3 regions of the Paenibacillus sp. A14 genome follow, and region 1 is predicted to be linked to each of the others. Evidence: riboswitches for the same ligand, from Rfam matches in the RefSeq annotation. Region 1 holds a riboswitch; each other region holds the start of a gene.
The links. Region 1 has a riboswitch for cyclic di-AMP ahead of V4U88_RS17605 (potassium transporter TrkG). Riboswitches for the same ligand answer to the same signal wherever they lie in the genome.

Region 1 (7,792 bases):
GATATTGACGAAGACGCCGCTCCCGTGCGTATCCCGATTTCTCATTTGCTGCAAAACGACTCTGCCGGCGCCTTCAACGAGAACGACCAAACCTTGACGGTTAAGCCGGTTAACGATTCGGAGAGCGGAACCGTCAGGTTGGATGGCGGCGATCTGGTCTTTACGCCAAAACCGAACTATAACGGCGCGGCGAGCTTCAAATATAAGTTGACGGATAATGGGACGACCCATGGTGAGCCGTCGCCGGAAGAGACGGAAGCAACCGTTTCGTTCACGATCCGCTCGGTGGCGGACATCCCCGTCGTAACCGATGCCGTCACGGAGGAAGACACACAAACCTCCGAAGGCTTGCAGATCGGACGAAACGCTTTTGACGGAGTGGATGTCCAGTATTTGAAGATCACCGATATTCAGGGAGGCACGTTGTACAAAAACGACGGCACTACCCCGATTCCGGCAAACAGTTATGTAACCATGAGCGAAGGTTCGCTCGGACTGAAGTTCTCACCAAACCTTAACGCCAACAGCCAGGCCGGAGACGCTTTCTCGTTTAAGGTACAGGCTGCGACCGGTCAAGACGGCAGGGGGCTGAGCGACCCCGCGAAAGTGACGATTTCAGTTAATACCGTTAACGACGCTCCGGTGGCGGTCGATGACGATCATCTGGAAGCGGTGCCGGAGAATTCGGGCGAACATACGATTCTTGCGTCCGAGTTGCTCAAAAACGACAGCAAAGGAGCGGATAATGAGTTTGGACAAACGCTGCGGATTACTTCGGTGGAAAAGGTTCGCGGCGGAGATGTGCGTCTTGATGACTTCGGTAATGTGGTGTTCACGCCTGAACCGGGTTTTCGGGATATCGCTTCGTTCCGTTATCGGGTAGAGGATGACGGCGGGGTGGAAAGCCAAGCCCTTGCGTTCATCACCGTAGCTCCGCTCACCGATCGTCCGCAAGTTACCGGGGCGGAGACGGAAGAAGATACCATGAATTCAACGGGTCTCGTGATAATCCCGACGGATGGCGGAGGATCCCCGGCGACGCATTTTAAAATCAGCGGGATCACCGGGGGAAGGCTGTTCCAGCATAACGGTTCAACACCGATCCAGGACGGGGAGTTCATCACCGTTTTGGAAGGTGCCGACGGCTTGAAGTTTATGCCTAATGAGAACGCCCATGGAAGCTCGGGATTCGGCTTCATGGTTCAGGCGGCGGCCGATGGGAATGGAGCATTGCTGAGCGATGCAGCGGAAGCGGTCGTCCATGTGACCGAAGTCAATGACGCGCCAGTGGCGAAAGATGACCGATTAGGCAAGGTCAAGAAAGGGACCGAGCAAGTCAATTTCTCCTTTAACGAACTTACGGCTAACGATGAGGTCGGCCCTCCCGATGAAGCGCTGTGGCAGTCCTTGACGATTACCGACGTTCAAGCGGTGGAAGGAGGGACGGTCGAACTGGCCAACGGCCGCGTCGAGTTCAGGCCGTCGGAGCAGTTCACCGGCCTGGCCAAATTCAATTATACGGTAACCGATAACGGTCGAACCGGTGACAATGACGACCCGAGAACGCATACGGCGGAAGCCAGTTTTTATATATTGGATGAAGATCAGCCGTTTATTACATTGGCCGGCGAACCGTTAATGTATCTGTTGAAGGGTGAGCCATATGTAGAACCCGGCTATTCCGCCGAAGACGAAGTCGACGGTGATTTGACGGAGCGGGTTACCGTAACGGGGGATGTTTACTCCGGCGAAATCGGACCTTATATTCTCCGATACAATGTAGAGGATAATAGTGGAAATGCCGCCCCGGAAACCACCCGGACGGTCCAGGTCGTATCCGGCGAGTTGGTGGATTTGTCGATCGGTTCCGCAACCTTGACCCCTTTGTTCGAACCCGGCGTTACGTCTTATTTCGCCGAAGTTCCCGGTGGCACAAGCTCCGTCACTGTTTCGGCTCAAACGGAAGATCCGGCGGCAACCGTGACGATTAACGGAATGACAGGAACTTCAAGAAGCTTGTCCCTGGCCATCGGGAGCAATCCGGTGACCCTCATTGTCACGGCCCCAGGCGGAGCTATTAAAATATATGACTTGGATATTACGCGAGCGGCCATGCCAAACAACCCGGAGCCGATTCCTGATACGAAACCGGATCCGGTTCCGACGCCGGGACCAAGGCCAGATTCAGGTTCCGGTTCGAATCCGTCCTCGGATTCAGATTCGAACTCAAATTCCAATCCCCCGGGCGCACTTACTCCGACAAGTCCCTCCCCGGCAATCCGTCAGGCCAAGGTAATGGCAGGGGAGAGAGAAGAGAATGTTGCGCGGGTCGAAATTACCCGTACCCTGAAGAACGGGGTTGCCGTAGACTCGGTGACATTCGGAAAATCAAAGGCTGACGAAATCGTGGCGAAAGCCGCAGCCACCGGCGCCGGCATGGCAAGAATCGTCGTCGACGACATCCCCGGCCAGCCTGCCGATGAAGTCAATGTCAGTATTTCCAAGGAAGCTCTTTTGAAGCTTAAAGAGGGGAATTTGGGGCTCGCCATCGAGGCGGGCGGTGCCAAGATCAGTTTGCCTATAGATTCGTTAGGCCAACTGAACGATGATGGAAAAGACCTTTATTTCCGGGTCGTCCCGATTCGTAAACCGTCCGAAACCGAGACGGTTCAAGATCGGGTAGAGTCGGCACAGGAGTTTCGGGAGTACGCCATGGGCCGGAACGCGCGTGCCGTCGGTCAACCGATGACGATCGAAACGAATTACACAAATCGGGCTACGAAAGTCATGTTTCCGTTGACGGGCATTGATCTTCCTGAGGATGCCCAGGATCGCAAGAACTTCTTAAACGGTTTGGCGGTGTTCATCGAACACAGCGACGGAGAGAAAGAGCTCGAGTTCGGACAGCCGGTTTACGATGAAACAGGGCATCCGATCGGCATTGAAATCGACGTCCGGAAATTCAGCACATTCACGATTATTTCTACGGAAGCGGACTACAAAACCTATTTACGGTATATCTCCGGTTATCCGGACGGGAAATTCCACCCTGCCGAATCCGTTACGCGCGCCGAGATGGCCAGGTTGATCGCCATTCAAACAGAATTCAGCGAAGGCGCCGGTGTAAATCCGTACTCCGATCTGGCGGCGTCGCATTGGGCCGCGAAAGCGGTTCTCCAACTGACCGGTGCGGGCATTCTTTCCGGCGATCTGAGCGGGCGGTTCCGCCCGGAGGCTGGAGTGACCCGCGCGGAAATGGCGGTCATTGCGTCCAGACTGCAAGGACTTGAGCTTACCAATACAAGTGAAGCGTTTACCGATACCCAAGGCCATTGGGCGGCCGGCGCCATTAACGCGGTACGTGAGGCGGGATACATGCTCGGATACGAGGATGGTTCATTCCGTCCGAACCAGACGATGTCACGCGCGGAAGCCATCGTTGTACTGAACCGGCTGTTCGATCGCCCGCTGCTGGATCGCCGGGCGATCGGCGAGTCCAGTTGGTCCGATGTCCATCCAGCGAGCTGGGCGGCGCCCGATATCGAATCGGCCTCCCGGAACCTGCGAGTGCATAAGAACGGCAGCGTGGAGATCGCTGCCGGAGATGAGCAGTAAATAGCCAGTTAAGAAGCTAAACAAAAGCCAACCGGTATACCAAATACCGGTTGGCTTTCTTTTGTAAGATAGACGAATACCCAGGGAAGGGATACTATAGAAAAAACGCACCGCCCGCCAATCTGAATCAAGACCATAATGACGATTTGCCCAAAAAGCGAATAGACACTACCGGTATCCACCACGATTAGGCCGTTCACACATATCGCCGAGGTGGCTGTAAATAAAGCATTCAGGAGTCCGACGGATTTCCCAGTGGAGGAAGAATGGGGAAGCGTCAGCAAGGCCGTGCCCATCCAAATTAAAATGAAAAAAACGATCATAATGAGTTGGGGAGGCGTCGTGTTCTTTTTTAGCCTGTTTATAAGGGACTCTGCTTTTAAAAAAGCGGAATGCTGTGGATTATCACTCACATTCTCCAGTTGCTTGTTCACCGGATCCACTCCGTTCTGTTGGGATAAATAAAAAATTTTTATCAAGCATTAGAAAAGCCCGGAGGCAGAGACATTCTGCCACCAGGCTCGGTTTTTCGAAGCATGGACTAGACTAAGTTACAAACATGTTCTCTCCCAAGACGCTGACGAGGTTAGCTGTCGGATTCGGGATTGAGAGTTCCCGTTCTTCCTTTCCCAGAAAGAATTCACCCCTTGAAACGGCCAATGGCCGTGGTTCCCCCGCTCCCCTAAGGGGATTAAGCGATAAGTTTATGAAATTATCGTAATTAATCTTATGTTAAATAGCTCTAAAAGTAGATATGAAGGTTCGATTTAAAGTCGCTCTTAATTCTTATCCATGCCTGTTTCTATCGGTCCTTTAGCTAACCCCAGTCTTTTTACCAAAGGCTTAATACTCAGCCCTTGCGCAAGTAGTGAGAACATCACAACACTGAAGGTCAGCACCAGGATTTCGTCGCGTCCTTCGAAGCTCGGGGGCAGGCTCAGTGCGAGGGCAATCGACAAGCTGCCTTTTAATCCACCCCAATTTAGAATTAACTTCCAGGAAGAGGGGAAGGTTTTCAGAGAGTAGAGACTTGTATAAACGGCCAACGTTCTGCCCACTAGAACAATAAGAATGGCCGCGCCGATTAAGGCCCACTTGTCCGTAAAATCAATATGCTTGATTTCAAGTCCGATCATGAGGAAAATCAGTGAATTGGCCACTAACGTAATCACGTCCCAAAACGAGTTGATATTCGTCTTTGTTGTTTCGGACATGCCAATGCGCGCCCCGTAACTGCCGAAGATCAGCCCGCCTACGACAACGGCGATCACGCCGGACACATGAAAATGCTCGGCAATAAAGAAACTTCCAAAAAAGAGGAGCATGGAAAAGGCGATCTCCAACGGATAATCATCGTAAAAGCGAATGAGCTGGGAAAAAAGATATCCCAAAATGCCGCCAACCGCGATACCGCCTAGGCTGAACTTCAGAAAAAGCAAGACACCGCTGCCAACCCCTCCCCAGCCCATTTCCATATAGGTGAGCAAATATATGGAGGAAATCTGGAATAATACGACGGCAATTCCGTCATTAAAAAGTGATTCTCCTTCAATAATGGTGACAACTTTCTTGGGTACTCCCAAAGACTTGAAGATGGAGATGACGCTGATCGGATCCGTAGCGCTCATGAGCGCCGCGAATGTGAAGGCGACAACGATCGGCAGCCCCGTCAAACCATACATGGCAAAGGCGATTAGGAGAAAGGAAAGCAGAGTGCCTCCGAACGCAAGGGCAATGACCGGTTTGCTCTGTTCCCGCAGATGCGAGAAAGGGAGTTTTAATGTGGCGTCGCCCAGCAGGATAGGAAGGAACAGGGAGATGATAATCGCCTGAAACACATTAGATTGGGTAATGAACGATTCGGCTTGATCCAGGACTGGTATATGTATCAAACCGAGAAGTAAGCCTACTATAACTAACGCTATGGAGTAAGGTTGATTCATTTTTTTGGCGAATGCGATTACCCCCATCGAAATGGCCAGTAAAATCAAGAGTTGAACGAAAACCTCGTTAAAGTGATGCATAGCGGCACCCCTCTTCAAAAATAGAATCTCCATAATATTGTACCCAAAAGATGCAGGAGGTCCAATCCATTGACATTTTGGACTAGAAGCGTTATTTTATGAATATAAAATAAAAATATTCACAGATACACAATGACGAATGTAATGTAGAGGATGTGCGATTTTAGATGCCCAAAAAATTTACCGATCAGGAACGCGAATGGATCCGGCAAAAGCTGTTGACGGAGGCACGCCATCTATTTGAGAAAGCAGGGCTCCGAAAAACGAGCGTTGAAGAATTAACGAGGGCCGCGGGTATCGCTCAAGGTTCGTTCTACATGTTTTTCGGATCGAAAGAGGAACTATATTATGAACTGCTTCAGGAGGAGGAGCAGCGTATCCGCAAGGCCGTTCTGGAATTGTTCCCTCCTAATGATGTATGCACCAGGGCAAGTATTCAGCGCTTTCTGTTATATTCCTTAAGATTGATGGATGAAAGCCCGTTGCTCAGACAAATGATGGATCGGGGAGAAATGGACCTATTACTCAGGAAACTGCCCCAGCACATGCTCGAACGAAACTTTACCCAGGATCAGGATGCACTTCTACCTGTGATCCAGGCATGGAAGAAAGCCGGCATTTTACCTGAGACTGCACCGGAGTCCATCGTAGGCATGGTCCGAGCCTTGGCGCTTCTGGCACTGCACAAGAATGAGATTGGAGAGGCGCAATTTACGGCAACGATCGAACTGTTGGTCGATTTATTGTCGGCCGGCATGCTCGCCGTGTCTAAGCAGCCGAAAGGAGACGGAAAGTCATGATCGAAGTAAGCGGACTTCAGTTTACGTATCCAAACGGGAAGGAGCGAACGCTACGCGGTCTTGACTTTGTCATTCCAAGCGGGGAGATTTTTGGTTTCTTGGGCCCGTCGGGCGCCGGTAAAAGTACGACACAAAAGCTGCTTATTGGCTTGCTGAAGGGATATCAGGGAAGTGCAAAAGTAATGGGCCATGAAATTCGCGATATCGGCCCCGAGTACTACGAGCGAATAGGGGTTGCCTTTGAATTCCCGAACTTTTACAACAAATTTTCGGTGCTTGAAAATTTAAATTTGTTTCGGTCACTTTATAAGGGAAAGACCGAGGAACCCATGAAATTGCTGGAACAGGTCGATCTTGCGGCTGCCGCAAACATGAAGGTTTCCCAGCTTTCAAAGGGCATGAAGATGAGATTAAACTTCTGCCGAGCGATACTGCACGATCCGGACATTCTCTTTCTGGATGAACCGACCTCCGGGTTGGACCCTGTAAACGCCAAACGGATGAAGGATTTGATCATGGCTAAAAGGGCGGCCGGCAAGACCGTCCTTATCACCACGCACCACATGCAGGCGGCAGAGGAACTCTGCGATCGGGTGGCCTTTATCGTCGACGGGGAAATCAAATTGATCGATTCGCCCAGAGAATTGAAACTACGCAAGGGAAAAAAGGCGGTTCGTGTGGAGTACCGAGAGGAGGGGAAAATCGTGGAAGCGGTTTTCCCTATAGATCGACTCGGGGATAATGATCAGTTTCTTCGGCTCATCCGGAAATCTCCGCCCGAAACCATTCATTCGCAAGAGGCAACCCTCGAACAAATATTCATCGAGGTTACAGGGAGGCAGCTTGTATGAAAGGCGTATCCTTATTCTTGTTTGATCTGCGTTTCCAATGGCGTCACGGTTTTTACGGGGTTTATTTGTTCGTTTGTTTCTGCTATTGGATTCTGCTTCGTTTCGTTCCCGAAAATTATCGGGAAATTACGGCCACGGTACTTACCTTCAGTGATCCCGCAGCCTTGGGACTTATTCTTGCAGGCGGTATAGTTTTGCTGGAAAAAGACCAGGGCATCCACGATCCACTGTTCGTAACTCCGGTTTACGTGCGGGACTATTTGCTGTCGAAGGCGACGTCGTTGACGGTATTGTCTCTTACCGCGGGATGGATCATCCATTTGTCGAGCGGCAGCCTCCCGAGTTCTTCATTCGCTTTTTCTGCGGGGGTTGTTCTAACCTCAACTTTTATGACCTTACTATCGATTGGCGTAGCCGCACGCTATAGAACCGTGAATAGCTTCATTTTAATGACACAGGTCTATGCGATGCCGGTTGTCCTTCCGTTGCTCGGCTTTTTTGA
Region 2 (7,792 bases), on a different contig from region 1:
GGTAGAGTTCAGTATAATTTCTAATTCTAAGCTTTTTGAGGTCATGATGCAATGGGATTTTCGGCGTTTTAGCCCGCAATTTATAGATTCGACATCTTGGAAGTTACTATATTGACTTATTACGACAAAATTCGACATAAACCTACGACATCAGTCACAATCCTTCTTTATTTATCAAAAAATATTTTTTGAAATTAAGAAAGGGGACTTTATGCCATGCACCTTCAGCTTCGGGAAGAAAAAGTTTTTAAGGATCCTGTTCATAATTATATTCACGTTCAGGACGAAATGATTTGGTCGCTAATTAACACGGCGGAATTTCAAAGGCTGCGGCGGATCCGCCAATTGGGAACCTCCTATTTAACCTTCCACGGAGCCGAGCATAGCCGTTTCTCCCACTCCTTGGGCGTTTACGAGATTACACGTCGCATTATATCGCAGTTTGAGCGCGCCCATTATCCGGATTGGCCGCAGGAGGAAAAATTGGTCGCTTTATGTGCGGCGCTGCTGCATGACCTGGGGCATGGTCCGTTCTCCCATTCCATTGAGCAGGCGTTTCAGATGCATCATGAAGACTGGACCTGTAAAATCCTGCTCGGAGATACTGAAGTAGGCGAGGTGCTGCGGAGACATGCCGAGGATTTCCCCGAGAAGGTTGCCGCGGTCATCCGCAAAGATTATGAGCATCCCATCGTGGTAAACCTGGTTTCCAGCCCGCTCGATGCGGATCGCATGGATTATTTGTTAAGGGACGCCTACTTTACCGGCGTTAACTACGGAACGATCGATATGGACCGGATATTACGGATGCTGCGCCCTTTCCAGGGCCGGATTGTCGTCAAGGAATCGGGAATGCATGCGGTGGAAGACTATTTGATGTCCAGGTATCAAATGTATTGGCAGATTTATTTCCATCCGGTGACGCGCAGTTCGGAGATTATTCTACGGCAAATTTTTCGGCGGGCCAAGGAGCTGCATGCGGGGGGACACGAGTTCCGGTTTCTACCGGAGCCGCTGCCGGGTCTGTTCAAACGGGATTTGACCGTACAGGAATACCTGCTGCTTGACGAAGCTTTGGTACAAACCGCCTTTATGCAGTGGAGGAACGAATCGGACGAGTTGTTGAGCGATTTGTGCGCCCGTTTTTTGAACCGTAAATTGTATAAATATGTAGAAGTGGAGTCGCTGGACCTGGAAACGATTGACGAAATTCGCGCTGCCTTCGGAAGAGTCGGGCTTCATCCGGAATATGACCTGGAAATTGATTTTCCGACCGATCTGCCTTATGATGTGTTTCGTCCGAACGGCGAATTTCGCGATAAACAGATCCTGTTATTGGACCGGCAGGACCAACTGAAGGAAATTTCCGAGGTATCGGATATTGTGCGTTCCATTAGCGGTCTGCACCGGGGCAAGTATCATTTGTACTACCCGGAGAATAAATTGAGACCGGTTATGGACCGGCTGCCGCGGCATATCGCGGAATATTTTGAACAGGGAACGTAGGAGGGACAACCCATGGAACTATTTGATACACATACGCATATGGATGCGCCCCAATTTGACGAAGATCGTCATGAAGCGATTGAACGCGCTTTGGCGCAAGGCGTGACGCGGATGATCAACATCGGTTTTAACCGCGATACGATTCCGACGACGATGAAGCTGGCGGAGACCTATGACTTCATTTATGCGGCGGTAGGCTGGCATCCGCAGGACGCCATTACGATGAAAGAAGAGGATCTCGACTGGATTGCAGAATTATGCAAACATGAAAAGGTTGTCGCTATCGGGGAAATCGGCCTGGATTACTATTGGGATACGTCTCCGAAAGAGGTTCAGCACGAGGTATTCCGCAAGCAAATCCGGCTGGCCAGAGAGCTGGGAATGCCGATTTCCATACATAACCGGGATGCCCACGAAGACGTTGTTCGGATTCTGCGCGAGGAGCGGGCGAACGAGATCGGCGGGGTCATGCATTCCTATTCGGGCAGCTGGGAAATTGCCAAAATGTGTCTGGATTTGGGATTTCATTTGTCGTTTGGCGGACCGATTACGTTTAAAAATGCAAAGCAGCCCAAAGAGGTGTTGGCGAAGACGCCTTTGGACCGATTGCTGATCGAGACAGATTCCCCATATCTTACTCCACATCCATTTCGTGGAAAAAGAAACGAGACGGGTCACGTCCGATTGGTCGCCGAGGCCGCTGCCGAGTTAAAGGGGATCTCGGTGGAGGAAATTGCCGTTATTACGACCCAAAATGCGCTGGAACGATTTGGTATCCCGAGTAATCGGGAGAAAAACCGATGAAAAAAAGAGCATTTCGGAAAGATTAATGCTTTTTAACCAACTCCAGTGAGTATATTACATTTTTTTAACCAATTATTAAAATAAACGTTGTTGATTCGTCCTTTACAACATGCATCGAAACAGGATAGAATCTTTTCAGTAATCGATTTGGGGTCGTTAACATGCCGTTGACGATTCCGTTATATGGTTCCATGAACCAGTCTCGCTGAGTCTCCGAACATGGAGAACGGGGGAACCGACTACAGTGCCGAAGGGATATCCATCCGGACTGTAATTGATTTCTTTATCGGGTCTTTGGGGTGAATTCAAGGTCATTGCGCCGTGAGCGAATGACGGAGAAAGGGCGGCTCTCTGCGTCCTAACCCGACAGCTAACCTCGTAAGCGTACTAAGAGAGGGCAAACTCGTGCATCCTATTACACCCAGACATTCGGAAGCCACGAAAGAGAGCCTCTTACTCTTTCTAAGGCTTCTTTTGTTTTGAATAAACGTAATAGGGTCATCATACTGTGTTAAACAGGAGGTGACTTGATGCCGGGTAGACTGGAACGGGATGCGGAATGCGGCTTTCATTAGGCATTTCGTAAAAATGAAATGTAGTCACGTCATATGTAACACGATTCGACCTAGACGGCGGGACTATGAAGGAGGACGGAAGAAATGGGCATTTTCCGCAATGAGGAATCCCATGAATCGCGCTCATCCAGCATGTCTTACGCAATGCGGTGGAAACAAGAACATCTACGTCAGATTTCGGTCGTCGGAATTTTGTCCATCGCGGTAGTTCTCATCATCCTGATTTGGTTTTACAGCCAAAGCAACAAAAAAGTATACTTGGTTGTTGACGGGCAGAGTCAGCAGATCGAAACCCGGAAATCGCTGGTCAATCAAGTGCTGGAAGAGCAGTCCATCGTTTTGAAGCCGGAGGATAACGTATCTCATTCCCTGGCCAGTTCGATTCAAGACGGGGACCGGATTGTCATCCATCGCGCCGTGCCGGTCAAGGTAAGCGTGGATGGAACGACAAAGACCCATTTCACGACACAGGATAGTGTCCGGAAAGCAATCGAGGAACTTGGCGTCACTTTGGGGCAGGAAGATAAAGTTACACCGGCCTTGGACAGCAAAGTCTCGGCGAACTTGAACATCAAGGTCGTCCGCGTTACCAGACATAAAATACAGACTACGCAAAACGTTCCTTTCACCGTGGTGAAAACCTCCGACAAGAATCTGCTCAAAGGAACGACAAAGGTGATGTTCCCCGGGAGCGAAGGCGTTGTAGTCCATAACATCGAAAAAGTGTATGAAGACGGAAAGTTCGTGTCCAAACACTGGCTCGGCAAAGAGGTCAAAAAGGCAGCTTCGCCGAAAGTCGTTGCCGTGGGCACGAAGAAACCGACAGCAGTCGCATCCGCCAGCATTTCCCGCAGCGCCAACGCGGTTAATATCAGCGGCCTTACGACGAAAGGCGGCGTCTCTTTTAAATATAAAAAAGTGCTCAAAAACGTGACTCTTACGGCCTACTCCGCCGAGGAGGACGGCATCGGCACGCGCACGGCTTCCGGTACCCGGGTAGCGGAGGGAAGAACGATCGCGGTCGACAAGGATGTCGTTCCTTTGGGATGGTGGGTTTATATCGAAGGGGTCGGTTTCCGCAAGGCTGAGGATACCGGCGGAGCCATCAAAGGCCACAAAATGGATGTGTATTACGATTCCTTGAAATCGGCGAAGAATTTTGGACGCAAAAAAGGCCGGACCGTTTACGTCATCGGACCGACCAAACCGGAATTGAACTGACCGGAGCGTTTACTTTGCCTTGGGAATGGGATAATATTAGGATGATGAATAAGACGCGGATAAGAAGAGGAGAAATCCTCTTCTTTTTGTTATTGTGATGATGGAAGCTATCAGCGGTCTTTAAACCAAAACGAAAGAGGTAAGTGCGGGGATGATCAAGGAGGTCATTGTGGTCGAGGGCCGGGACGATACGGTCGCCGTCAAGCGGGCGGTGGAGGCCGACACGATTGAGACGGGAGGGTCGGCCATTAATGAGGCGACCCTACGCAAAATTGAGTTGGCTATGGAACGCCGGGGGGTCATTATTTTCACCGACCCGGATCATGCGGGGGAGCGGATCCGCAAAATCGTGGCGAAGCGGGTACCCGGCTGCAAGCATGCTTTCCTTCGGGAAGCGGACGCGACGAAGGCCGGCGACATCGGTGTGGAGAACGCCTCGCCGGAAGCCATTCGCGAGGCGTTGGAGCGAGTCCGCACCGAGGCCCCTCCGGAAGAAGAGGCGGCTCCCGCTCAGATCGACTGGGAGGATCTGATGGCGGCCGGGTTGATCGTTCATCCGCGGGCGGCCGAGCGTCGGCGTTTTATGGGTGAACGGCTGGGAATAGGATATTGCAACGGGAAGCAGTTTTATAAACGGCTCGCCATCTTCCGGATCAGCCGCGAAGAGTTTGCGGGCGCGCTGGCCCAATTGGAGACGAAAGAGGCGAAGAACGAATGACGATGAGAGACGAAGTGGCAACACCGCGCCGAACGAAGGAAATTATTCAGCGGCATGGTTTTTCATTCAAAAAAAGCTTGGGTCAAAACTTTTTGATCGATCAGAATATCCTCGGCAAAATCGTCGGCGCCGCCGAATTGGACAAGTCCAAAGGGGCGCTGGAGATCGGGCCGGGGATCGGCGCTTTGACGGAGAAGCTGGCGCAGCAGGCGGGGCGGGTTGCCGCCGTTGAGATCGATCAGCGGCTTTTGCCGATTCTGGAAGAAGTCCTGGAGCCCTACCCTCAGGTTCATGTGATCCATGGTGATGTGCTTAAGCTTGATCTTCATGCGTTATTTGCGAGCGAATTCAAAGAATGCGAGAAAGTCAGCGTGGTGGCCAACCTGCCATATTACGTGACAACGCCGATTTTGATGAAGCTGCTGGAGGCCGGCCTTCCCCTGGAGAACATCGTGGTGATGATTCAAAAGGAAGTGGCCGAACGGATGGCGGCCGGACCCGGCGGCAAGGAATACGGCAGCCTCAGCATCGCCGTGCAGTATTACAGCGAGCCGGAGCTGGTATGCATCGTGCCGCACAGCGTATTTATTCCGCAGCCGAACGTGGAATCGGCGGTGATCCGGCTGAAGGTCCGCAGCGCGCCGCCGGTGGCCGTGACGGAAGAGGCGTTCTTCTTTGAGGTAGTTCAGGCCGCCTTTGCGCAGCGCCGCAAGACGATCTCCAACAACCTCAAGAGCCGCTTCTTTCCGGGCGAGGGACGGGAGCGCCTGGAGTCTTTGCTGGCTGAGGCCGGTATCGAGCCGGCGCGCCGGGCCGAAACGCTCAGCCTGGAGGAGTTCGCGAAGCTGAGCAATACCCTGCATGCGGCGGGAATCGGCGGTTCAAAGCTGTAACCAATCCCTCTTTTCGCCCATACGATGGGGTAGAGGTGATGGAGTTGACGAATTTGGGAGACTTGGTCGTCCGCAAATCGTACGGTGGAGATATTACGTTCCGCGTCGAGCGTTTTGTGAGGGAGCAGGCCATTATCAAAGGAACGGAGTTTCGGCTGCTAGCCGATGCGCCGATATCGGATTTGGTGGTCGTGAACGCGGATATGCCGGGAGAAAAAACGAAGCGTGCCCGGATCAAGGCAACCGAATCTCTGCAGCGGCTGCAAAAAGATCGGCTGGACCTGACCGAGCGAAATCGGTCGTCTTTGGGCCGCGATTTTATTCCGCAGGGGGAACCGTCGTTTTTTGAGGTACCGGGTAAGGTCCTGCATTTGGACGGGGATGAGGGGTACCTGAAAAAGAGCCTGAGCCTGTACGAAAAGCTCCGTGTACCGGCACACGGCTATTACGTTACGGAATCGGCGATGGCTGGAGCGCTGTACCGCCTGCTGCCGAACATCCAGCCCGATATTTTGGTGGTGACCGGACATGACGGGGTATTAAAGAACCGCCCGACGGCGGACTTGTATAATTTATCCAGCTACAAGAACTCGAAGCATTTCGTCGAGGCGATTGCGGCGGCCCGCCAGTATGAACGCAATTTCGATGCGCTGACCATTGTCGCGGGCGCCTGCCAATCGCATTTCGAAGCGCTGCTGCAGGCGGGGGCGAATTTTGCCAGCTCGCCTTCCCGGGTATTGATACACGCCCTGGACCCCGTTTATATTGCGGCTAAAGCCTCATTGACCTCGATCCGCGACACGATCCATATTACCGATGTGTTGACGCATACGATCAGCGGCACTCAGGGAGTCGGCGGTATCGAAACCCGGGGCAGCTACCGGATCGGATTGCCGAAACTCAAAGATTTATCCGCGTTAAAGGTCATTCCCTCGATGTAAAATCGAGGGATTCAAGAGGTTGCGGACAGCCTCCAAAAAAAATCGTTGACAACGCTTTTTTACTGCTGATATAATTATTTATTTCGATTTGACAAGTGACTCCTTTTCATGTATAATTGATACAGAAGGAAGGTGGTCACAGGCAATGGCTAAAAATGCGCTGTCAGAAATCAAACACAGTCTCGAAGCTCACGTAGGGCAGAGAATTACGCTGCGGGCAAACGGAGGTCGCCGAAAGACCGTCGAACGCACCGGCGTATTGGAGGAAACCTATCCTTCGGTCTTTATCGTGAAGCTGGATGAAGAACAACAGACTTTTAAGCGTGTGTCTTACAGTTATGCCGATATACTTACCGAATCCGTTGAAGTCATGGTTTGTGACGATAACAATGAAATGCGGCTGTCGTATATTAAACCGTGAACATCATGATGATTGCAGCAAACGGCCTTGGCGTCCGAAGGGATGCGGGGCCGGTTTTTGTTTTCGCCCGCAAGGAGAGACCGTGCACCCAGCGCGGACACGCGGGCGAATGAAAGCGAAGCCCGGAACGCATACTACGAGTGTTCTTGATCCATGACTTTCTAAGGAGGAATGGCCCATGTCGCGCAGAAGACGTAGCTTCATGTCCGAGGATTTGAAAGTCGAGTTGGCGAAGGATCTCGGGTTCTATGATACCGTCCGCAAGGAAGGCTGGGGCGGAATCCGGGCCAAGGACGCCGGAAACATGGTGAAGAGAGCCATCGAGCTTGCGGAGCGGGCCGCTGCCAAGCAGCCCTAATTCGGCCGCGCATAACAGGTCTCCCCTTGGGAGGCCTGTTGTTTTTATCGGGGGATCAAGTAAGATTGAGGAAAGCCGGAGTTTGAAGATATCGCATCTGTCTCCCGTGCATAGACGAAGAACCGAGTTTTTCTTATAATATGTAAGTCCGATGGGACGCGTTGAAAGCGGATTCCATTAGCGATACAATTAACGGATTATCGAAGGTGGGTGAGCGTCTTGAAAATTTATGAGAAAGCCCCGGCAAAAATAAATCTGATGCTTGATGTTCTACATAAAAGACCGGATGGCTATCATGAAGTGGAAATGATCATGACGATGGTGGATCTGGCCGACCGGCTGGAAATGAGCGCTC
Region 3 (7,792 bases), on a different contig from region 1:
TGCGGCACTCCTCGATTATTTTTCAGCATATTCTACCGAACGCCTTGGCACCGGTCGTTGTGCAAATCACGCTCGGTTTGGGATCGGCCGTTCTAATTACGTCAAGCCTCAGCTTTCTTGGTCTCGGTGTTAAGCCGCCGACGGCGGAATGGGGAGCTATGATCTCCTATGGCCGTGATTATATTATTTCGGGCGAGTGGTGGATGACCGTGTTCCCAGGCGCAGCTATCGCCACAACCATTTTCGGATTCATTTTGCTTGGAGACGGATTGCGTGACGTTCTTGATCCGCATGGCCAATCCTCCAACAAATAATTAACAACTATAGATTAGGGGTGGAAGACATGAAAAAAAGTAAATTGATTATCCTCATTTCGGCATTGCTGGTATTGGCGCTTGCATCGGGATGCGCGCAAAGCTCCAATCCAAAGCCAGGTGCAGGCAATAAAACGGCAACGAATGCGGAGAACTCCACCGGGACGGATGCCGCGGCGGGAAAAACCATCACGATCGCTTATTCGCAAGGGGCCGGTCAAACGATGGACCCGCATGACGCGGCCGATTTGACCTCGGCTTCCTATGCGTTTGCTCTGTACGATACGCTTGTAACGAGCGCCACGGAAGAAGCCGATGGCAAAACGGTGGGACGTACCGATAAAGTCGTTCCTTCCCTGGCCGAATCCTGGAAAATTTCCGATGATTTAACCACCTATACGTTCACGCTCCGGGACGGAGCCAAGTTCCAAAGCGGGAACCCCGTCAATGCGGATGCCGTCGTGTATTCGTTCGAGCGGGTACAAACCAAAGGCGAAGGCGGGAGCCTATATAAACTGGCAAATATTCAATCCGTTACGAAAATCGATGACAAGACTGTAGAATTCAAGCTGGGTGCACCTAACCATTTGTTCCTGAAATATCTGGCAACCTTCACGTTCTCCATCGTTGACCCATCGGTGGCCAAGGATCAACCGGATGATTATTTGACTCAACATTCCGCGGGCTCCGGAGCATTTAAACTTGAAAAATGGGATCCCGCTACCGAAGCTGTATTTGTCGCCAATAAAGATTACTGGAATGGTGCGCCCAAGGTTGACAAAGTTATCGTTAAATATGTAGCGGAGGCATCCAACCGCGAATTGTTCCTTGAAAAAGGTGAGGTTGACGTAGCGCTCGACATCCCGGCCAAAGACGTTGAGAGCTTGTCGAAGAAAGACAACATTACGATCAGCTCGGAATCCTCCAACCGGATCGTATATCTTGGCATGAATGCGAATTTCAAGCCATTCGACCAGTTGAAGGTGAGACAGGCCATAAACTATGTGATTGATCAGAACAAGTTGATTCAGGACGTTGCCTTCGGACAAGCATCTCCGCTGAAAAGCTCGATCTCCAGCAAATCTCCGGATTTTACTTCCGAGGGAAATGAGTATGAATACAACACGGAAAAAGCTAAACAATTGATTAAAGAAGCGGGCTATGAGAAAGGATTTACCTTTGACCTGACCGTGAACTCCTCTACTCAAGATTATGAAGACATCGCGGTTCTGCTTAAAGCTGAGCTTGAGAAAATCGGGGTAACCTTAAACATTAACAAAGTAGCGCCGGCACAATACCGCGAGCTGATCAACAATAAAAAAGCGGCGGCTTATCTGGGCAAATATACGTCGCTGGTCAACGATCCATCCTATCATTACGGATTCCTGCTGGATAGTAAAGGGGCTTCCAACTACACGGGTTACAGCAGCAAAGTCGTTGATGACCTGTTGGCGAAGGCGAATGTCGAGCCGGATGACGCGAAGCGTTCGGAACTGTACAAACAGGTACAAAAACAGGTTACGGCGGATTCTCCATGGGCGTACCTGTATGAAAGCAATTTGATTGTGGGCATCAGCAAGGGCGTAAATGGGTACATCTTCTACCCGGATGAGATCATTCGCTTCAGCTCATTGTACAAATAAGAAGAAGGACCCCCGAGCCGAAGGGCGCAGGGGGTCTTACCTACTTTAATTCATCAGGGGAGGCCGCTATGACAAAGCTCTTGGAAATAGACCAACTGTCTATCGACTTCGCCAATGGTTCGGGCCCGATTCGGGTAGTAAACGGTGTGCGCTTGGAGCTTGAGGCAGGAGAGACGCTTGGGCTTGTCGGGGAATCCGGCAGCGGGAAAAGTGTGACCTCGTTATCCATTATGCGGCTGCTTCCTCAGGGTTTGGCCAAGGTGGCGGAAGGTGATATTCGTTACCGTGGACAAAGTCTGCTGGACATGACCGAGTCCGAAATGCAAAAGGTGCGGGGCAATCAGATTGCCACGATCTTTCAGGAGCCGATGACGGCCTTGAACCCTGTCTTTAAGATCGGCCGTCAAGTTAGAGAATCGATACGGCAGCACTCGAAAAAGAGTAAAAGAGAGGCCCATAAAGAAGCTATTGCTTTGCTTGGCGAAGTTGGCATATCCGCGCCGGAACAAATTATGGAGGCCTATCCGCACCAGCTGTCAGGGGGGATGCGGCAGCGCGTGATGATCGCGATGGCGATGGCCTCCAATCCGGAAATCCTGATCGCGGATGAGCCGACAACCGCCTTGGACGTCACGATTCAGGCGCAAATTCTGGAGCTGATGAAGAAACTCCAGAAGGAGCGGGGAACCGCGATTATTTTTATTACGCATGACCTTGGAGTCGTGGCTGAAATGTGTGACCGGGTAGCGGTCATGTATGCCGGTCAAATCGTGGAGCAGGGCGATGTTCGGACATTATTCAAGGAGCCGAAACACCCTTATACCATCGGCCTCTTGAATTCGATGCCTCAATTCTCAGGAGAAATGAAGCGCTTGGAGGCCATATCCGGACAGGTTCCTCATCCTTCGGAATATTTGCCGGGCTGCCGCTTTGCTCAGCGGTGCCCTTCCAGAATGGATTTGTGCGAGAGCGAAGAGCCCGCGCTTTACGATTTTGGCAATCAGCATAGATGCAAGTGCCATCTCTATAGGGGGGATACGCATGCGGCCCATTCTTGAGATCAAAGATTTAAAGAAGCATTATCCCGTAAAGACGGGTCTGTTCGGCCGGGTGACCGGCGCTGCGAAATCCCTCGACGGCGTATCCTTTGCGATTGAGAAAGGCGAAACGTTCGCCATCGTAGGGGAGTCGGGTTCGGGAAAAACCACCTTGGGCAAAACCGTGCTTAGATTAATAGAGCCTACTTCCGGAAGCATCCTGTTCGACGGAACGGATATTACGCAGCTCGGTGCGGAGTCGATGAGAAAGCTCAAGACCGATATGCAAATGGTATTTCAGGACCCGTTCGGCTCCCTTGATCCGAAATGGACCGTTCGTCGTATTTTGGAGGAGCCGTTGCGTACCCATTTTAAATTACCGCCGGAAGAGCTCGTGAAAAAGGTGGACGATATTCTCGAGGTGGTAGGGCTGACGGCAAAACATGCCTCGAGATATCCGCACGAACTGTCGGGCGGTCAGCGGCAGAGAGTGGGGATCGCTCGGGCGCTGATTCTTGAGCCTAAATTTATCGTTTTCGATGAACCGGTGTCGGCGCTGGATGTATCGATTCAAGCTCAGGTTCTGACCTTGCTGGAGGATCTGCAGAGCCGCCTGTCGCTTACCTATCTGTTCATTTCCCATGACTTGTCGGTTGTCCGGTACATTAGCGATCAGGTCGGGGTTATGTATCTGGGCAAAATGATGGAGATGGGCCCCTCGGAAGAGCTGTTCACGAATCCGCTTCATCCCTATACAAAGGCGCTGATTTCGGCTATTCCCGAGCCGGATATGGACAAGCGAAGGGAGCGGATTGTTCTGTCCGGAGAGGTGCCGAGTCCGCGCAAACCGCCTTCAGGCTGCGTTTTTCATACCCGTTGTCCTCACGCTATGCCAGAGTGCGGCAGCGTTCAGCCAGAGTGGCAAAAAGTATCCGAAAATCGTTATACAGCTTGTCATTTATATCATAAATAGAAAAAGAAGGTAGGTTAACAACATGCAAGTAACGACAACTTGGCAAGGGAAAAAGTTTTTTCAAGCAGAGGGTCCTTCCGGCTACAAAGTGAATATGGACGCAACTCCGCAATGGGGAGGAGAGGGCAACGGCGCTTCGCCCGTGGAGGTATTATTGGCAAGCTTGGCGGGGTGTATTGGCATTGATGTAACGATGATTCTGGAGAACTTCCTGTCTTCTATTGAAAAGATTGAGATTGTAACGAACGGAGTCCGCAAGGAAGAGCCGCCCAAAGGATTTGCCTCGATCGAGCTGATCTTTAAGGTAGACGGCGATATTCCCGATTACCGGATTTGGAAGGCCATTGAACTCGGGACTTCGAAATATTGTTCCGTATCGGACTCGTTAAATGCGACCATTACACACAGACTCATTCTGAATGGCGTGGAAGTGTTTAAATAAGAACGACGGAAATGGAGGATACTCATAGTCTGGACACTTAGAAAAAAAGTGCCGGGACTGTGGGTATCTTTTTGTCTACTGATGAGAGTATCGGAGTCATATATGATGGTTGGAGTGAAAGCGATTCTGGTTTACTCTTATAATATCGAAAAATACGCTATAGATTCATGAATCAACTGTGCTGCGTTCCACGGGCGGTTGCTGAAGAGGCTTCTCTTATATTCGGCTCCGGCCGCTGCTTTGAGGCGGGACTGCCTGGACAGAGCGGTGTCCAGCAAGGCGGATCGGACCAATGCCAGTTGTCCCGGGAGCCATTCCGAGCCTTTGGAATGAACAATTTCCAAGGCTTCTTCTACCGATTGGTTTCGGATGGACCGCAAAAAATCCCCCCATTTAATCAAGTCGAACCATTTGCCGTCCGTAGAGACAGGACAAGCGCCGAAACCGCTGCAGTCTCCGCAGGAAAGTTTTAGGATGCAATACCAGCATTCTTGGGAGCTCCGGGCGGCAATAACAAAAGATGGAGGTCCACTAAAGGCGAACAGCTCAATTCGCGTTAGTCTATTGTTATTCATCTCCGTAACCCTCCTCAACCGTTCATCCAATTAAAATCGACATGATGCATGTTTTCAGCCTTGTGAATATAGCTTCGGATTTCCGTTTCATTTTCGCAAACGGCAGAATGCTCCAGCCATACGGCGTATTTTGTTTTGTGAACAAAGGTTAAATGAGCGGGAAACGACGCTTGCAATTTCAGCACATACCAGCCCGGAGGTATCCGGAGCCAAGGTTTTCGAAAAGCTGCCAGAAGCGGAAGGCGTAAGCGCGCCGACCAATCCTGTTCCTGCTGTTGTTTCCTGAATTCCCGGTAGATCTCGTGCAAAACCTCTATATCCGTGCATTCTTGACAGGATGCCGGTGCGCCGAACTGGCGGAATATCCCGATTTTGCTGTCGCCGAAACCATAACCTACGATAAATCTTTGCCCGTGTTCTTCATACCAGAACGCTCCAAAATACAGGTAACGCAAGCTAACCGGGTCCAGAAGATTCCGATGCGATCCCCAATAATAAGTCCTCATGTCGATCCTCATCCTCCCATAGGGTTAAAATGTTTAAAAGCCCGTTTGTCCGCATGTTTACAACAAAAAAACCGCCGACAGAGAATAAACCCCTGCAGCGGTTTGCGCGGACGGGCAAAATGCCCCGACGCAAAAGCACGGAAATCAAGGTTCTCTCTGCTGCGCTTACGAGGTTAGCTGTCGGATTCGGGCGGTGAGAGTCGCCCTACCTTACGAGACCGATAACGTCTCATTTCGGATTCACCCCAAGTTGGACCGAATTTGCGGTCCGATGGTTCCCCCGCTTCCCGCCATAACGGGAATTCAGCGTTCATACAAGTCGAAGAATTCACGGTTCTAACTATAATTCAGGTCCGTATAAAAAAGGGGTAAATAAACCGCCCACGGGTGTAAAAAAACCGTAAAAATGATGAAAAGTCTTGTAAACATGAGTATTTGCGAGGAAAGAAAAGAGTTTCCATTTTGATAACGCTGCCTTTATCCTAGAACTCCTTATTTCAGTGGATACACATGCTACAGCGTTTTACAATCATTTTGTCAAGGAGTAAGATACGGTCCATGAATTGAATTGCTATTCGATTCTAATGGAGCTGCCGATCCAAAACGGGGAGTCAACGGACCGAAGCTTGTGTGGGAGCAAGCCGATCGGAACCGGGAACGAAATCGTTCGTTCACGACTCGATCAGCGAAGACGGGCGTCTCTCACCGCCTGTAAATGTCAGCTAACCCGTAGATAAAGGATCGTGTGCTATTGAGGGAGAGGATGAATCAATCGGTTATTCATCGTTTTTTCTGCCACAGTCTCGGAAAACTGTGACTTACAATATTTTTTTAAAACGCTGAATCCTTGGAAGACTCAAGGAACGGGGGAACCAACGAAACCGCGCTCGGTTTCATGGGGTGAATCACTCGGCACTCTTAAATGCCTGGTGTAGGGCGACTCTCACGCCCGAATCCGACAGCTAACCTCGTAAGCGTATGGAGAGGCAACATTTTGTCGCGGGCCGATCAGGACGAAGGCGTCATGAGCGAGAAGCCGCGGAAAAGGTTCCTCTTTTCCAAGGCTTCTTTTTGTTGCCTTTTTCCTTGATTCGGAGGAGGAGCGCATGGAGAAAAACCGTATTTTAGTGGCCGCTTCGAATAAAGCGGGGAGAAACTTCATTCGGTTGCTTATGTACCAAAAAATTCCGGTAGCAGCCTTAACCAATAACAAAAGGGAAGAAAAGCTGCTGAGGGAAATCGGAGTGAATGAGGTTTTGCGTGTAAGTACTACCCGTAATAAGGCGGGTGAGATACCTGTATTTCCGATCGGGCGAGTTTTCATTTTTGAGTCCAGTCTACCGCTAAGCTGTCAGTATTTGCAGTTTGTTGCCCGGTTTTCCTGCAAGGCGATAACTGTCGTGACGACCATGTGGCATCCCGAGGCGATTTATAAAAAACTCGGTGCTTCCTTTGTGGTATACACAAAAAACGGGGAAGTCGGGTTTCTACTCAGCGATCTGACTGATTAATTATTTGGAGGAGTGTCGTAATGCTGGATATTTGGATGGGACTAACGTTAGCCGCAGCCTTCGCGCTTGTGATCGGATTTGTCGTTTGGTGCGGGAAAACGGTAGCGGACTCGGGAGGCGAACACGAATGACGATCGTGTTGATGTTTACGCTCGTATTGCTGATCTATTTGATCTATGCCTTACTTCATCCGGAAAAGTTTTAACGAGTGTTTGATCTTTATCTTTTTTATAGCGGCAATACCAGGGAGGAACGGTCAAATGGATATATTGCAAATCGGAATTGTGATCGGCATTTTGCTGCTGATTGCCAAACCGCTTGGAAATTATTTGTTTTATGTTTTTTCTAACGAACCCAATCGCACGGATAAAATATTCGGGTGGGCCGAGAAGCCCATTTTTGCGGTCATCGGGCTGAAGCGCCGCCCGGGCATGAGCTGGAAGCGGTACGCGATCAGCTTCGTCGCGACCAACTTCGTGCTCGTCGCGGTAAGTTATTTCCTGTTGCGGATACAGAGCGGCTTGCCGCTTAATCCGAACGATATCGGGAATATGGAACCTACGCTGGTGCTAAACACGGTTATCAGCTTTATCACGAACACAAACCTGCAGCATTACAGCGGCGAGACGGGGTTGACATATTTCTCGCAAATGGCCGTCATCATGATGATGATGTTCACGTCGGCGGCTACGGGCCTTTCGGTCGCGGTCGCGTTTGTCCGGGGCATTACTAGCAAAGGCAAGACGCTGGGCAACTTCTTTGAGGATTTCGTCAAGGCGCATACGCGGGTT

Region 2: it holds a riboswitch for cyclic di-AMP, as region 1 does, so the genes downstream of both, V4U88_RS23025 (3D domain-containing protein) here and V4U88_RS17605 (potassium transporter TrkG) in region 1, are expected to answer to the same signal.
Region 3: it holds a riboswitch for cyclic di-AMP, as region 1 does, so the genes downstream of both, V4U88_RS18865 (hypothetical protein) here and V4U88_RS17605 (potassium transporter TrkG) in region 1, are expected to answer to the same signal.

What each region holds. Positions count from the first base shown of each region.
Region 1 is NZ_JBAGJD010000006.1:211,003-218,794, reverse strand. It holds gene V4U88_RS17610 (tandem-95 repeat protein) at 1-3,615, shown strand, start outside; gene V4U88_RS17605 (potassium transporter TrkG) at 3,624-4,049, opposite strand; cyclic di-AMP (ydaO/yuaA leader) riboswitch at 4,175-4,323, opposite strand; gene V4U88_RS17600 (cation:proton antiporter) at 4,395-5,639, opposite strand; gene V4U88_RS17595 (TetR/AcrR family transcriptional regulator) at 5,807-6,439, shown strand; gene V4U88_RS17590 (ABC transporter ATP-binding protein) at 6,436-7,290, shown strand; gene V4U88_RS17585 (fluoroquinolone export ABC transporter permease subunit) at 7,287-7,792, shown strand, end outside.
Region 2 is NZ_JBAGJD010000012.1:91,372-99,163, reverse strand. It holds gene V4U88_RS23035 (HD domain-containing protein) at 217-1,506, shown strand; gene V4U88_RS23030 (TatD family hydrolase) at 1,519-2,310, shown strand; cyclic di-AMP (ydaO/yuaA leader) riboswitch at 2,504-2,711, shown strand; gene V4U88_RS23025 (3D domain-containing protein) at 2,970-4,106, shown strand; gene rnmV (ribonuclease M5) at 4,258-4,824, shown strand; gene rsmA (16S rRNA (adenine(1518)-N(6)/adenine(1519)-N(6))-dimethyltransferase RsmA) at 4,821-5,717, shown strand; gene yabG (sporulation peptidase YabG) at 5,756-6,658, shown strand; gene veg (biofilm formation stimulator Veg) at 6,804-7,079, shown strand; gene V4U88_RS23000 (protein sspF) at 7,258-7,437, shown strand; gene ispE (4-(cytidine 5'-diphospho)-2-C-methyl-D-erythritol kinase) at 7,657-7,792, shown strand, end outside.
Region 3 is NZ_JBAGJD010000007.1:142,895-150,686, reverse strand. It holds gene V4U88_RS18900 (ABC transporter permease) at 1-314, shown strand, start outside; gene V4U88_RS18895 (ABC transporter substrate-binding protein) at 344-1,957, shown strand; gene V4U88_RS18890 (ABC transporter ATP-binding protein) at 2,026-3,015, shown strand; gene V4U88_RS18885 (ABC transporter ATP-binding protein) at 2,999-3,967, shown strand; gene V4U88_RS18880 (OsmC family protein) at 3,990-4,409, shown strand; gene V4U88_RS18875 (hypothetical protein) at 4,547-4,984, opposite strand; gene V4U88_RS18870 (hypothetical protein) at 4,999-5,490, opposite strand; cyclic di-AMP (ydaO/yuaA leader) riboswitch at 5,638-5,809, opposite strand; cyclic di-AMP (ydaO/yuaA leader) riboswitch at 6,318-6,481, shown strand; gene V4U88_RS18865 (hypothetical protein) at 6,597-7,001, shown strand; gene kdpF (K(+)-transporting ATPase subunit F) at 7,129-7,206, shown strand; gene kdpA (potassium-transporting ATPase subunit KdpA) at 7,262-7,792, shown strand, end outside.